DNA from 2 places in the Aquibium pacificum genome. Region 2 is predicted to be linked to the other one. Evidence: predicted binding sites of a transcription regulator. Region 2 holds the regulator's gene; the other holds the start of a gene.
What was found. The regulator LexA, encoded in region 2, represses DNA repair genes until DNA is damaged. The targets are predictions, from matches to a motif close to TGTTCNNNNTGTGTTCNG.
Positions count from the first base shown of each region.

Region 1 (7,574 bases), on a different contig from region 2:
TGGTCTCGCCGACGAGATAGGTCAGGCCGACATCGTCGATCTTGGCGATCTCCGTGCGCAGTTCGCGCGCGATGCGGCTCAGGTCGTTGGCCGTAATGCGGCCGGCGGCTTGAGGCTTCGGTGCCAGCGTGAGCGAGACGATCGCGACGTCGTCGATGCCGCGTCCGACGATCAGCGGCTCGGGAATTCCGACCGGGATGCGATCCAGATTGGCGCGCACCTTGTCGTGCACGCGCAGCACCGCGGCGTCGGACGACGTTCCGACGACGAAGCGGGCGGTCACCAGCACGCCGTCGTCCATGCTTTGCGAATAGACGTGCTCGACGCCGTCGATGCCCTTGACGATCGTCTCCAGCGGCTCGGTGACGAGCTTCACGGCGTCTTCCGCCTTGAGCCCGTCCGCGCTCACGCGGATGTCGACCATGGGCACGGAGATCTGCGGCTCCTCCTCGCGCGGCAGCGTCATCAGCGCCACGAGCCCGAAGGCGAAGGCTGCGATCAGGAACAGCGGCGTCAGCGGCGAAACGATGAAGGCCCGCGTCAGGCCGCCCGCGATGCCGAGCGGCTTCGGTGATGATGTCATTGAATGTCCACCACGTCGCCGGCCGACAGGCCGGTCAGAATCTCGATCTGATCGCCGTCCCCCCGGAGCGGTTCCCCGAGGATGACGGCGCGTTCGACCTGCCTGCCGTCTTCGGTGACGGCGACGAAATCGATGCCTGAACGCGTGACCACGGCGCTGCGCGGGACCACGATCGCCTGCCGCTCGCCCACGGGAACCTCCACGAGCACGCGGGCATCGACGAAGACGCTGTCGAGCGCGTCGACCTCCACGTCGGCCACGACGCGGCCGTTCTCGATCTGCGGATAGATCTTGGCCATGCGGCCGACCAGTTCCTCGCCGTTGGCGCTGATGCTGATCTTCGACCCCTCGACCAGCGTGGCCGAGTGCCGCTCTGGGATGGCGAGGCGGAGAAAGAACCCGCCCCCGCCGAGCGTGGCGACCGTCTCGCCCGGCATGATCACCGCGCCGCGCGTCACCGGGACGGTCAGGATGCGGCCGGCGGCCGGCGCCAGCACGTCGCCTTCCTCGCCTTGCTGGACCACGACGGACCGTTGCGCCTGGGTGGAGGCAATCTGGTTCTGGGCAACCTCGACGTCGGTGCGCAGCTGGTCGAGGCGCTGCGCGGTGACGATGCCGCGATTGACCAGGGTTTCGCCGCGTTCGAGTTCCGTCCGCGCCTTTGTCAATTGCGCCTCCAGAGAACGAAGCTGGGCGTCGAGTGCGGCGACCTGGAAGTCGATCTTGTCGTCGCGCACCGTGGCGATGCGCTGTCCGGCCTCCACCTCGTCGCCTTCGGTGACGATCAGGTCGACCACCGTGCCACCGATGCGCGCCCTGGCTGGCACGAGATCCCGCGCTTCCACGCGGCCGTAGACCGCCTTCCATTCGGTGATGGTGGTCGGCTCGACGGTATACGGCTCGGCCAAGGCAACGCTTGCCGCCAGCACGGCCGCGACGGTCAGGAGAATGCGCATCGGTGGGACCCAGTCTTTCAGAAGGCGCAGCCCGGCTTCACGCCGAACAGCTTGAAGATCGACGCGGCCGGGCAGAACCCGGTGAAGGAGGACTGCAGGAGGTTCAGGCCGATGAAGACGGTGAACCAGACGAAGAGCGGCGATACCCATACGGTCAGCGCGACCGAGAGCAGCACCATGAAGCCGGCGAAGGCGAGGACGGAACGATCGAGAGTCATTGCGGATCTCCATTGAATGAACACATGAACACTTATGCATGTGTTTTGCGATGTTCAAGTCCCGCGCCGCCGCTTTCGGCCGCTCGCCGGCCGGTTTCGCCGGCCGGGGGAGCGCTCAGGCGGGCGCCTTGTCTTTCTCCAGATCGATCTTGACGTCCTTCAGCTTGTCGATCCCGAGCACCTGAAGCGCGAGCTTCTCGTAGAACGGCTCGGACTTTCCCGACCGGATCTTGTGCAGGAAGTACTTTTCGAACCCCACCTTGGCCGTGTGGACCCACTTGCCCGAAGCGGACCAGTTGACGTTGCGCGGCGGAATCTGCGGCTGCGCTACGAAGGCAATGCCCGAATCCCCGAAATCGGCAAGGCAGACCGCGTTCCACGTGCCCTGGGCGTCCGGCTCCTTGCCGTCGACCAGGCGGGCGATGTTTCGGGCCGTCGCCGTAACCATGGATTCGATCATGAAACCGGTCTTCGGCACGCCCACCGGCACCGGCGTCTTGCCGACCGGCGGGATCGCCACGCACACGCCGATACCGAAAACCTGCGGGAAGGCCGGATTGCGCTGGTGCGCGTCGACCACGATGAACCCGCGCGGATTGGTCAGCCCTTCGATGCCGCGCACCGCCTCCACGCCGCGGAACGCCGGCAGCATCATCATGAAGCGGTGCGGGAGTTCGTGCGTCCGCTGCACCGATCCGTCCTCGGCGATTTCCGAGACGTGCAGCGTGGCGGGCTCGACCTTGTCTACCCGGGCATTGGTGATCCACTTGATGTGATGCTGGCGAAGCTCGCTCTCGAGCAGGCCCTTGGTGTCGCCCACCCCGTCGAGCCCGAGATGGCCGATATACGGCTCAGACGTCACGAAGGTCATCGGCACCTTGTCGCGGACCTTTGCGTCGCGCAGCGCCTTGTCGAGGATGAAGGCGAATTCGTAGGCCGGCCCGAAGCAGGATGCTCCCTGCACGGCGCCGATGATCACCGGGCCGGGATTCTTCACCAGTTCGTCGAACGCGGTCTTTGCCTGTAGAGCATGGTCGACATGGCAGACCGACTGCGTGTTGGCCGCGGGCCCAAACCCCTCGATCTCGTCGAAGGCGAGGTCCGGCCCCGTCGCTATCACCAGATAATCGTAGGAAAGCGCAGCCCCGTCGTTGAGCTCGATCCGCTTCTCGGCGGGATGGACGCTTTTTGCACCCTGCGGGTAGAGTTCGATGCCGCGCCGCCCGAATACCTTGGTGAGATCGACCTCGATCGCCTCGCGGCTGCGCCAGCCGACGGCGACCCAGGGATTGGATGGCACGAAGGAGTAGCTGCTGCCATTGTTCACGACCGAGACCCGGTGCGCCTTGCCCAAGGCATCGCGAAGTTCGTAGGCCATGATCGTGCCGCCGAGCCCCGCTCCAAGAACCACCACATGTGACATGCCGAATGCCTCCCGTAGGTTGGATATCGCCGGCCGCGCCGACAGTTCGCATGAAACATAAGCGGTCAGGCGCTGCGCGCTTTGATATCGGTCAACGGATCTCCGGTTGCGCTTGCGCGGACCAGGCATCACGCTCGCGGTACTGGTTCACCGCTGGTGAGGAGGATATGACTGGGTCCGCAACGGAATGGCGGGGGAAGCGATGCCGAGCATCGACAGCATCTTCAATGCCTTCGTGACGATCCTCGTCACAGTCGACCCGCCCGGTCTGGCGCCCCTCTTCCTCGCGCTCACCAAGGGAATGAACCGGTCGGAGCGCCAGCAGGTGGGGTTGCGGGCTTCCATCATCGGTTTCCTGGTGCTCGCCCTCTTCGCGGTGGCCGGCGCGGCGATCCTCTCGGTCTTCGGCATCACCCTGCCCGCCTTCCGGGTCGCCGGCGGGCTGCTCCTGTTCTTCATCGCCTTCGAGATGATCTTCGAGCGCCGTCAGGAGCGGAAGGAAAAGAGCGCGGACACGGCGATCACCCGCGACCACATCCACAACATCGCTGCCTTCCCGCTTGCCATCCCGCTCATTGCAGGGCCGGGGGCGATATCGGCGACGGTGCTGCTGTCGGGCTCCTTCGACAGTGTCGCCGCGCAGGTCGTGCTCGTCGGCGTGATTCTCGTCTGCATCGCCCTCACCTATCTCGTTTTCCTGCTGGCCGAACGCGTCGACCGCTTCCTCGGCCAGACCGGACGCTCGATCCTCACCCGTCTGCTCGGGGTCATCCTCGCCGCGCTTGCGGTCCAGTTCGTCGCCGATGGCATCCGGGCGCTGGTGCTGGCGTGACGCCCCTCCCCGCGGGTGCCGGTCGGTATGCCGCATCGTCGAAGACGGCATCCGTCCTCCTCCTCGTCCTGGCCGAGATGGCCGGCATGAGCCTGTGGTTCGTCTCGGCGGCCATTCTTCCCGACATGGTGCGCGAGGCCGGGGTGTCCGCGACACGGCAGGCGCTGCTGTCGAGCAGCGTGCAGGCCGGCTTCGTGCTCGGCGCGCTTGTCGTTTCGATCAGCGGCATCGCAGACCGGCTTGACCCCCGGCGCGTGTTCGCCGCGTCCGCCCTCCTCGCCGCCGCCATCAACCTGTCTCTGCTGATCCTCCCCATCGGCGGCAACGCCGCCATCGCCGCGCGGTTCGCCACCGGGGCGCTTCTGGCCGGCGTGTACCCGATCGGTATGAAGATCATCGTCGGCTGGGGGTTGCGCGACCGCGGATTCCTCGTTGGGCTGCTGGTCGCCGCGCTCACTTTGGGCAGTTCGATGCCCTACTTCGCAGCCTTTCTCGGCGGAGCGGACTGGCGCCTGACGGTCATGGCCGCCTCGGCTCTGGCCGGTCTCGGCGGCCTCCTTGTACTGGCGACGGGTCTCGGCCCGCATCACGTGCGCGCTTTACGTTTCGAGCCGTCGGCGATCAGGCTCGCCTGGACCAACCGGGAGATCCGCTACGCCTATTGCGGCTATTTCGGCCACATGTGGGAACTCTTTTCCATGTGGGCCTGGATCGGCGCCGCCTCGGCCGCGTCCTTCTCGTTCAGCATGGCTGCCGAGGATGCACAGAGCCTTGGCAAGCTGACGGCGTTCCTCGCCATCGCGCTCGGTGCCATCTTCTGCGTGCCGGCCGGCTGGGCGGCCGATCGCGTCGGCAAGGCGGAAGTGACGATCGTGGCCATGGCAGTCAGCGGACTGGCGGGGCTTCTCACGGCCGCGACCTTTGGCGGCGCGCCCGCGATCACGATCGCACTGGTGCTTCTGTGGGGCATATCGGTCATTCCGGATTCCGCCCAGTTCTCCGCGATCGTGGCCGACAAGGCGCCGCCTCACCTCGCCGGCAGCCTTCTGACCTTCCAGACGGCGATCGGCTTCGCGCTGACCATTCTCACCGTGCAGATGACCCCGGTCGCCGCGCAGGCCTTCGGCTGGCCGCCCGTGCTGGCGGCATTGGCGGCGGGACCGTTCCTCGGCATCGCGGCGATGTGGCCGCTCAGGCGGACTAGGGCGAAGGAGAGCTAGAGCCACGCGAATTCGAGCAAAAGCATCGACGCTCGCGGCGGATTTCACGGTTCGCGGACGACCCGATGCAAGCCTCGCCTCGCGCCGCCCCGTCAGGCGATCGGCAGCATCAGCCGCAGCATCGGCAACCCGTCGAAATCGACGTCGGCCGCATATTCCTCGCGGTGATGCGGTCCGTCCCTCGGGCGCACATGCCCGACCATGCCGATCCACTCGATCATCCGACCGTAGCGCTCCACGACGTCACCGTCGGTATCGGAGTGCCACACGGTAGCGTATTTCCGCGCCGGGAGCGCGAGCTTCGTCCAGGCCTCTTCGCTGGCCGCCTCGCGCTCGCCCCTCTCGAATCCGACGAACGTACGAAATCGTCCCGGCCCCGTATTCCAGGAGACGCCGACGATCGAGCCGCCCCAGAGCGATCGTCCCAGGTCGCCGCTGCGCGCCTGCACCGTCTTCAACACCGAGCGGACCGCGCCGGCGGCTGCCTCCTCATGGGTCCCCTCCCAGAAAAGGCCCTCGAGATCCTGCGCCGGCCGCTCGGTTATGCCGAACTCTCCGAATGCAGGCGCTTGCGGGCCGCACAACAGACACATGGATCAGAAAGGCTCCGGTTGGGCGGAGTGCCAACGACATGCGCAGGGACACTCCATCTGATTTCCCGATGCGGAAACATGCCTACAAACTCGGCGCGTGTAAACTTCCTCCTCGTCCGTGCCGCCCGGCGGTACCGCGCCTACAACGCGTCCGCCGGGTGATGCGAAGCGGTTGCGAACAAAGCGGAAACGGGCTTCATTCCCGCGCATGAACCTCGCCCTCCGTGATTCGCCCCTCGCCAGGGAGCCGAAGGATTATCTCGCGCGCCTGAACCGGGAGCAGCGGGCAGCCGTTGAACATGGGGGTGGCGAAGTGGCCGCTCCGCTGCTGATCATCGCCGGCGCCGGCTCGGGCAAGACCAGCACGCTGGCGCATCGCGTCGCGCATCTGATCGTCAAGGGTGCCGATCCGCGTCGCATCCTGCTGATGACGTTTTCCCGCCGGGCGGCGTCGGAGATGACGAAGCGGGTCGAGCGGATCGCGGCGGAGGTGATGGGCGACAAGGCCGCGGTGCTGACGGAAGGCCTGACCTGGGCTGGCACCTTCCACGCGGTCGGCGCGCGGCTGCTGCGCGACTATGCGCTGGAAATCGGGCTCGATCCGGCCTTCACCATTCACGACCGCGAGGATTCGGCCGACCTGATGAACCTCGTCCGGCACGAACTCGGCCTGTCGAAGACCGAGAGCCGCTTTCCGGCAAAGGGCACGTGCCTGGCCATCTATTCGCGCGTGGTCAACGCGCAGGCCGAACTGGAGCCGGTGCTGGCCAAGAGCTTTCCCTGGTGCATCGGCTGGGCGCAGGAGTTGAAGACGCTGTTTGCAACCTATGTCGAGGCCAAGCAGGCGCAGAACGTGCTCGACTACGACGATCTCCTGCTCTGGTGGGCGCAGATGTGTGCCGAGCCGGCGATCGCCGGGCACCTCGGCGGCCGTTTCGACCACATCCTCGTCGACGAGTACCAGGACACCAACCGCCTGCAGGCGGCGATCCTCACCGCACTGAAGCCGGACGGGCACGGGCTGACCGTGGTCGGCGACGACGCGCAGTCGATCTATTCCTTTCGCGCTGCGGAGGTGAGGAACATCCTCGATTTCCCGACCCTGTTCGCGGAGCCGGCGGGGATCGTCACGCTCGACCGCAACTACCGCTCGACCGACACACTGCTCGCCGCCGCCAACGCCGTAATCGGCGAGGCGTCGGAGCGCTTCACCAAGGACCTGTGGACGGAGCGGCGCTCTTCCGAGAAGCCGCGGCTGGTCACCGTGCGCGACGAGGCCGAGCAGGCGAACCATGTCTGCGAAGAGGTGCTGGAGGAGCGCGAGCGGGGTACGCTGCTGAAGCATCAGGCGGTGCTCTTCCGCGCCTCGCATCATTCCGGCCCGCTGGAGATCGAACTCACGCGCCGCAACATCCCCTTCGTGAAGTTCGGTGGGCTGAAGTTCCTCGATTCCGCTCATGTGAAGGACGTGCTCGCCGCGCTGCGTTTCGCGGAGAACCCGCGTGACCGGGTGGCCGGCTTTCGTGTCCTGCAGCTGATGCAGGGCGTCGGCCCCTCGGCCGCAAGTGCCGCGATCGAGGCGATGGAGCGGGCACTCGACCCCGTTCTCGGGCTGCAGTTCTTCAAGCCTCCGGCACGCGCGGAGACCGACTGGCCGGCCTTCGTGGAGCTCTTCTGCGGCTTGAAGGGCAAGTCGGCATGGCCTGCCGACCTGGAACGGGTGCGGCTCTGGTACGAGCCGCATCTGGA
Region 1 is NZ_JBDPGJ010000008.1:165,992-173,565, forward strand. Features, by position in the region: gene ABGN05_RS26970 (efflux RND transporter permease subunit) at 1-583, opposite strand, end outside; gene ABGN05_RS26975 (efflux RND transporter periplasmic adaptor subunit) at 580-1,539, opposite strand; gene ABGN05_RS26980 (YgaP family membrane protein) at 1,557-1,757, opposite strand; gene ABGN05_RS26985 (NAD(P)/FAD-dependent oxidoreductase) at 1,873-3,180, opposite strand; gene ABGN05_RS26990 (MarC family protein) at 3,383-4,012, shown strand; gene ABGN05_RS26995 (MFS transporter) at 4,009-5,232, shown strand; gene ABGN05_RS27000 (GyrI-like domain-containing protein) at 5,325-5,825, opposite strand; gene ABGN05_RS27005 (ATP-dependent helicase) at 6,034-7,574, shown strand, end outside.
Region 1: ABGN05_RS27005 (ATP-dependent helicase) is a predicted target of LexA. The motif match lies at 6,000-6,017, and genes of this name have one in related genera.

Region 2 (7,574 bases):
ATGCAGGCTAAGGCAACGGCACTCATCCCCGTCGACGAGGCGCTGCGCCTGCTTCTCGACGGCGTCAGGCCGCTGGACGCCGAACGCCTGCCGATCGCGGAATGCGGCGACCGCATTCTCGCCACGGACATACGTTCCCTGCGCACCCAGCCGCCGTTCGACGCCTCCGCCATGGACGGCTACGCGGTACGCTCGGCCGACGTCGCCCGGCTGCCGGCCAGGCTGCGGGTGATCGGGTCTGCGCCGGCGGGACGACCGTTTTCCGGCGCCGTCGGCCCGGGTGAGGCGGTCCGTATCTTCACCGGCGCGCCGATGCCCGAAGGCAGCGACTGCGTCCTGATCCAAGAAGACGCCGCCTCGGTCGCAGACGACATGATAGAGGCGAAGGAGACCGTCGCCGCCAGCCGCCACGTGCGCGCCCGTGGCCTCGATTTTTCAGAAGGCCAGCCGCTCCTGGATCGGGGACGCCGGCTCGACCCGCCGGCCCTGTCGCTCGCCGCCTCGGCCAATCATGCCGCACTCGACGTTGTGAGGAAGCCGCTCGTGGCGATCATCGCGACCGGCGATGAACTGCTGCCACCCGGCAGCGTCGTGGGACCCGGCCAGATCATTGCTTCGAACGGGCTCGGCGTGGCGGAGATCGTCCGGTCGGCGGGGGCTCGGGTCCTCGACTGTGGGATCGTGGCGGACGACCGCGACGCGATCTCGGCCACGCTCGACCGGGCGCTCGAAGCGGGCGCGGACCTCATCGTGACCATCGGCGGCGCGTCGGTCGGGGTCCACGACCTCGTGCGCGAGGTGCTGACGGCACGCGGCGGCGAGCTCGACTTCTGGAAGATCGCCATGCGGCCGGGCAAGCCGCTCATGGCGGGAACGCTCGGCGGCCGCAAGATCGTCGGCCTGCCCGGCAATCCGGTCGCGAGCCTCGTCTGCTCCTACGTCTTCCTGAAGCCGCTGGTCGCGTGCATGGCGGGCCGGCTGCACGAGGCCGACTTGCGGCAGGGCATCCTTGGTGCGCCCGTCCCCGCGAACGACCAGCGACAGGACTATCTGCGCGCCGCAATCCGCCGGGAAGCGGATGGGATTGTCGCAACGCCTTCAGCGATCCAGGATTCCTCCATGTTGCGCGTGATGGCGGATTCCGCCGCTCTGATCGTGCGCGCGCCCTTCGCGCCGCCCGCCGACGCCGGAGAGGAATGCCAGCTCCTGATGCTGTCGTGAACGAACGGTAAACAGATTCACTCAAATTTAAACTGTTGCGGAACAAGACTGGAACAGATAGGTTTGTTCCGGTTTTGTTTTTTAGCCGTCCGATTCCCCGAGGGGTGCAAAGATGCTGACGCGCAAGCAACACGAACTCCTGCTCTTCATCCACGAGCGGCTGAAGGAGTCGGGAATTCCCCCCTCCTTCGACGAGATGAAGGAGGCGCTCGACCTGGCGTCGAAATCGGGCATCCATCGCCTGATAACGGCTCTTGAAGAGCGCGGCTTCATCCGGCGGCTGCCGAACCGGGCTCGCGCGCTGGAGGTGATCCGGCTGCCCGAGTCCATCGCGCCTGGGCTTGGCGGACCGCGCAAGTTTTCCCCGAGCGTCATCGAAGGCAGCCTTTCGAGAAAGCCTGAACCGGCCCCCGCGCGCCGGGCGAGCAACGACGACACGGCGGCGATTTCCATTCCCGTCATGGGCAGGATCGCAGCCGGCGTTCCCATCGACGCAATCCAGCACCAGACGCATTCCGTCGCGGTTCCGCCGGACATGCTCTCCGGCGGCGAACATTTCGCACTCGAGGTCAGGGGCGATTCCATGATCGAGGCGGGCATTCTCGACGGCGATACGGTGGTGATCCGCAGCACCTCGACCGCCAGTCCGGGCGAGATCGTCGTGGCGCTCGTGGACGACGAGGAGGCCACATTGAAGCGTTTCCGCCGCAAGGGCGCCTCGATCGCGCTCGAAGCGGCCAATCCCGCCTACGAAACCCGCATCTTCGGGCCGGATCGGGTGAAGGTCCAGGGCCGTCTGGTCGGGCTGATCCGGCGGTATTGAAGCCGGGCCAGTCCTCCGTCCCCTCGGTTCGACGGAGATTCGCGTTGGGCGACCGCTACGGCTCCCGCTTGTAAGGCGGCATTCCGCGGGCCTCCCGCGAATACCGCCGATGATCATGCCAGGGCCGGTACGGCTCCCGTACGGCGAACCGGATCTCGGCGCGAGGTTCCTCCCCTTCCTCCGCCAAGCGGATCTCGGCACTGCCACGCCGCGCGAGGTCGCGTTTGATGACGACGAGCACCTTTGCCGAGGCGCACGGGTTCGCTGCCGTCGCATCGTCGATCACCAGGACGTCGACGAAACCGCAGAGCGAGCCCGCGTTCCCTCCGGCGGGCACGAACGCCACCATCGCTCCGCCGCCGTGTCGCGCGATGCAACCCGTGTCGTTGCAGACGAAGACCTCCGAAGCGCGTTGTGCCGTTGTGACCGCCGTAAGCGATTCGGAGGTGGAAACCGGTGTCGCAACCTTGTGTGTCATTGCCGCGTCCATCCAGATACCGGTGACGAAACGGTTCGGGCGCTCCTTGCTGACGGCAAGTTCCCCGGCCCGCGTGCGCATCGCGATCAAGTTTCCATCCTCCGAGAGCAGGACGTCCGGGAGATCGCGCGCCGCGATGAGCGCAATTCCCACGATCAAAAACGGCAAGGCGGCGAGGCGCAGCCATGTCGACAGGACGGTCACGAGCACAAGCGCGATGGTCATCGAAAGCACGGCCGACAGCGGGATCGCGCCGACCGCGTCGAACGGCGTGCGTTGGGCAAGCCATTGGGCGATCGAGACCATGACCCCGATCCCCCACCCCATGACATCGAGCGCGAAGCCTTCGAGGCCCAACGGCATCAGGATGCCGGCAAGAACCGCCGAAGGCATGATCACGAAGGACACGACCGGCATGGCGCCGAGATTGGCGAGGAGACCGAGCGGTGCCATGCGGTGGAAATGCCAGACGCCATAGAGCGCAGTCGCGGTTCCCGCTACAAGGGAGGTCACCGCGATGCCGGCGCAGTAGAGCAGGAAGAGCCGCAAGCCGTTGCCGACCGTCGAGCCTCGCGCAGGTTGCCCTCCCGTGAAACGGTCCGATCGACGCTCGGACCACCAGGCGTAGGCCGCGATCAGCGCCGCCGTGGCGGCGAACGACATCTGGAAGCTCGGCCCGACGACCTCGTGCGGGGCGATCGCGATGACGATGAGCGCCGAGATCGCGAGATTGCGCATCGTGATCGCCGACCGGTCGAACAGCAGCGCTACCAGCATCACGGCGATCATGATGAAGCTGCGCTGTGCCGCGACCGCCGCGCCCGAAATCAACAGGTAGTAGCCCGCCGCCAGTAACGCGACGGCGGCCGCGTACTTCTTCACGGGCAGGCGCGAGGCGAACCCGGGAAACAGCGCGAAGACGAAGCGCAGCGCGAACATGACCGTGCCGGCGACGAGCGCCATATGCAGTCCCGAAATTGACAGGACGTGCGCGAGGCCGGTCTTTCGTAGCGCCTCGTTGATCTCCTCCGGAATACCCGCGCGCGTTCCGGCGATGAGCGCCGCCGCGATCTGGCCTTCGGGTCCGTCGATCCGGCCGGTGATCCGGCCCGCGATCGCCTGGCGCATGTCGGCGATCCGGGCGGAAAGGACCGCGCGCCAGTCCGGCGCTTCGTCGAGGCTCACCGATTCTGGATCGGAAAGAAAGAACCCGGTGGCGCCGATGCCGTCCATGTAGCTCTCGAAGGCGAAGTCGTAGCCGAACGGCCGGGCCGGCCCCGAGGGAGGGAAGAGCCGAGCGTAGCCGGCAACGCGGTCCCCCGCGCGGATTTCGGCAGGCAGGGACCGTGCCGAAAGCCGGACCCGCTCCGGCGCGTATCGAAGCACCGGCCGGTCGGTCGACCGAAGGTCGATCGTGAGCCGGACCCGGCCGCTTGCCTGACGTTCGAGCGCCACCACCCGGCCGGTCACGAACGTCGGGATCTCGGAGCCGAGCATTCTGGTCCCGGCACGCCAGGTCTCGAGCTTTCCGGCGAGCATGCCCAGCATGGACACGATGAGGATCGTCGACAGAAGCCGCCACACACCGGCCCGCGGGAGAAAGGCGCGCGCGAGCAAGCAAGATGCCAGGCCAGCGGCCACAAATGTGAACGGCGGTTCCAGGGGCAGTGCCCAATACAGCGCCGCACCCGAGCACAGAATCACCGGAAGAAACAGGAAAGCCGTTCCGCGGTCGCGCTCTGCGGCGACGGCGTCCGCCAGCGCCGCTCCCAGGGAATTGGCGATGGCATCCATCCGCGCGGCCGGCCGATACGCGACGCCTCCTGCGTTCTTATGCTCACGGTCCGCGCCTGCCGTCACGAGCACGCCCGGGACGGGCAGCATCCCCCTTTCCTCCGGATCCGGTTCGTCGACCGTCGCCATCGCGACCCCGTCCCTGCCGTCGAAAGGTGGCCCCCGAAGGTCCCGACATGTCCGACGGCTTGCACCCCGATGATCCTATGCTACATGAACGCCACCCGAAATCACCCGCGCAGTGGCACCAAGGCGCCCAGCACGCAAAGCTCCCGGAAACCGATGTCCGCACCCGTCGTCACGCGCTTCGCGCCGTCCCCCACCGGTTACCTTCACATCGGCGGCGCGCGGACCGCGCTCTTCAACTGGCTTTTCGCCCGGCACACGGGCGGCAGGATGCTGCTGCGGATCGAGGATACCGATCGCGAGCGCTCGACGGAAGCGGCGACCGCGGCGATCCTCGACGGCCTTTCCTGGCTCGGCCTCACCTGGGACGGCGAACCCGTCTCGCAGTTCGCCCGCGCCGACCGCCACCGCGAGATCGGGGAAGAACTCGTCAGGCGCGGCAAGGCCTATCGCTGCTACGCATCCCAGGCCGAACTGGAGGAGATGCGCGAAAGGGCGCGGGCGGAAGGCCGCCCACCCCGCTACGATGGCCGCTGGCGCGACCGCGATCCGTCCGAGGCGCCAGCCGGCGTGAAGCCGGTCATTCGCATCAAGGCGCCCCGCGAGGGCGAGACGATCGTGCACGACAAGGTTCAGGGAGAGGTCCGCTTCCCCAACAAGGACCTCGACGATTTCATCATCCTGCGCTCGGACGGCAACCCGACCTACATGCACGCCGTCGTAGTCGACGATCACGACATGGGCATCACCCACATCATCCGCGGCGACGACCACCTGACGAACGCGGCGCGTCAGACGATCATCTACCAGGCCATGGACTGGGACGTGCCGGTGATGGCGCACATCCCGCTCATCCACGGAGCGGACGGCGCCAAGCTGTCGAAGCGGCACGGCGCGCTCGGGGTCGAGGCCTACCGCGCCATGGGATATCTCCCGGAGGCGCTGCGCAACTATCTCGCCCGGCTCGGATGGAGCCACGGCGACGATGAAGTGATGTCCACGGACGAGATGATCGGCTGGTTCGAGATCGAGGACGTGAACAAGGGCGCGGCACGATTCGATTTCCAGAAGCTGGAAGCGCTGAACGGCATGCACATGCGCCGGATTCCGGATGCCGAACTCCTCGACATCCTCGTCGCGACCCTGCCCTACATCGAAGGCGGGAAGGCTATCGCCGGCAAGCTCGACGATGGGCGTAGGCGCATGCTGCTCGAAGCCATGCCGGGCTTGAAGGAGCGCGCGAAGACGCTGGTGGAACTGGCCGACAGCGCCGGATATCTGTTCGTCGAGAGGCCGTTGGAACTGGACGAAAAGGCCGAAAAACTCGTCGGGGAGCCGCCGCGTGAAGTCCTCGCGGGTGCGAAGGCGGCCCTGGAAGCCATCACGGGCGACTGGAACGCAGCGACAACGGAATCGGCGATCCGCGCCTACGTGGCCGAAACCGGGCTTAAGCTCGGCGCGGTGGCGCAGCCGCTGCGTGCCGCTCTCACCGGCCGTTCGACTTCACCCGGCGTGTTTGACGTTCTCTCTGTGCTCGGCCGCGAGGAGAGCCTCGGCCGCATCGCCGACCTGTTGTGACCGTATCGACCGAAACGGGAGCGGCGGGCAGTTCATTTGGACAATGTGGCTTTTCGCGCTGCAACATTAGGCGCGTCCGCAACTTGGCATCCGCGGTGAAATGGGCTAGCTAGATCACCATTCCAGACCGCGATTTTTCATCGCGGAACTCTTTCCACATAGCCGATTGACGATAAGGAGTCCGCGATGACCGATTCAACCGCAAAGCTCGATTTCGGCGGTAAGGAAATCGAACTCAACGTCCGCCAGGGCTCGATCGGACCGGAAGTCATCGACATCGGGAAACTCTACGCTCAGACCGGCGCCTTCACCTACGATCCGGGCTTCACGTCCACCGCGAGCTGCGAATCCGAGATCACGTTCATCGACGGCGACGAGGGCGTGCTGCTCCACCGCGGCTATCCCATCGAGCAGCTTGCCGAGCACGGCGACTTCCTCGAGGTGTGCTATCTGCTGCTCTACGGCGAACTGCCGACGAAGACGCAGAAGGAGGACTTCGATTACCGCGTCACCCGGCACACCATGGTGCACGAGCAGATGTCGCGGTTCTTCACCGGCTTCCGCCGCGACGCCCATCCGATGGCGGTGATGTGCGGAGTGGTGGGCGCGCTGTCGGCCTTCTATCACGACTCGACCGACATCTCGGATCCCTATCAGCGCATGGTCGCCTCGATGCGGCTGATCGCCAAGACGCCGACGATCGCCGCGATGGCCTACAAGTACCATATCGGTCAGCCCTTCGTTTACCCGAAGAACGATCTCGATTACGCGGCGAACTTCCTCAACATGTGCTTCGCCGTGCCGTGCGAGGACTACAAGGTGAACCCGGTTCTGGCGCGCGCGATGGACCGAATCTTCATCCTGCACGCCGATCACGAGCAGAACGCGTCGACCTCGACCGTCCGCCTCGCCGGCTCCTCGGGCGCCAATCCGTTCGCCTGCATCGCGGCCGGCATCGCCTGCCTCTGGGGTCCCGCCCATGGCGGTGCGAACGAAGCGGCGCTGAACATGCTGGCCGAGATTGGCAGCGTCGACCGCATCCCCGAATTCATCGATCGCGCCAAGGACAAGAACGATCCGTTCCGTCTCATGGGCTTCGGGCATCGCGTCTACAAGAACTATGATCCGCGCGCCAAGATCATGCAGAAGACCACCCACGAGGTGCTCGGCGAGCTCGGCATCAAGGACGATCCGCTGCTCGACGTCGCGATGGAACTGGAGAAGATCGCGCTCACGGATGAATACTTCATCGAGAAGAAGCTCTACCCGAACATCGACTTCTACTCCGGCATCACGCTCAAGGCGCTCGGCTTCCCCACCACCATGTTCACCGTCCTGTTCGCGGTCGCCCGCACCGTCGGCTGGGTGGCGCAGTGGAAGGAGATGATCGAGGATCCGCACCAGAAGATCGGCCGGCCGCGCCAGCTCTACACCGGCGCGCCGCAGCGCGATTACGTGGCGATCGCCAAGCGCTGATTTCCCAAAACGAAGCCCTCGCTTCTTGAACGGCGCCCCCAGGGCGCCGTTTTCCGTTGATGCGGTCGCTTGGGTTCG
Region 2 is NZ_JBDPGJ010000003.1:516,990-524,563, forward strand. Features, by position in the region: gene ABGN05_RS14960 (molybdopterin molybdotransferase MoeA) at 1-1,221, shown strand; gene moaC (cyclic pyranopterin monophosphate synthase MoaC) at 1-11, shown strand, start outside; gene lexA (transcriptional repressor LexA) at 1,334-2,044, shown strand; gene ABGN05_RS14970 (ComEC/Rec2 family competence protein) at 2,100-4,445, opposite strand; gene gltX (glutamate--tRNA ligase) at 4,599-6,020, shown strand; gene gltA (citrate synthase) at 6,207-7,496, shown strand.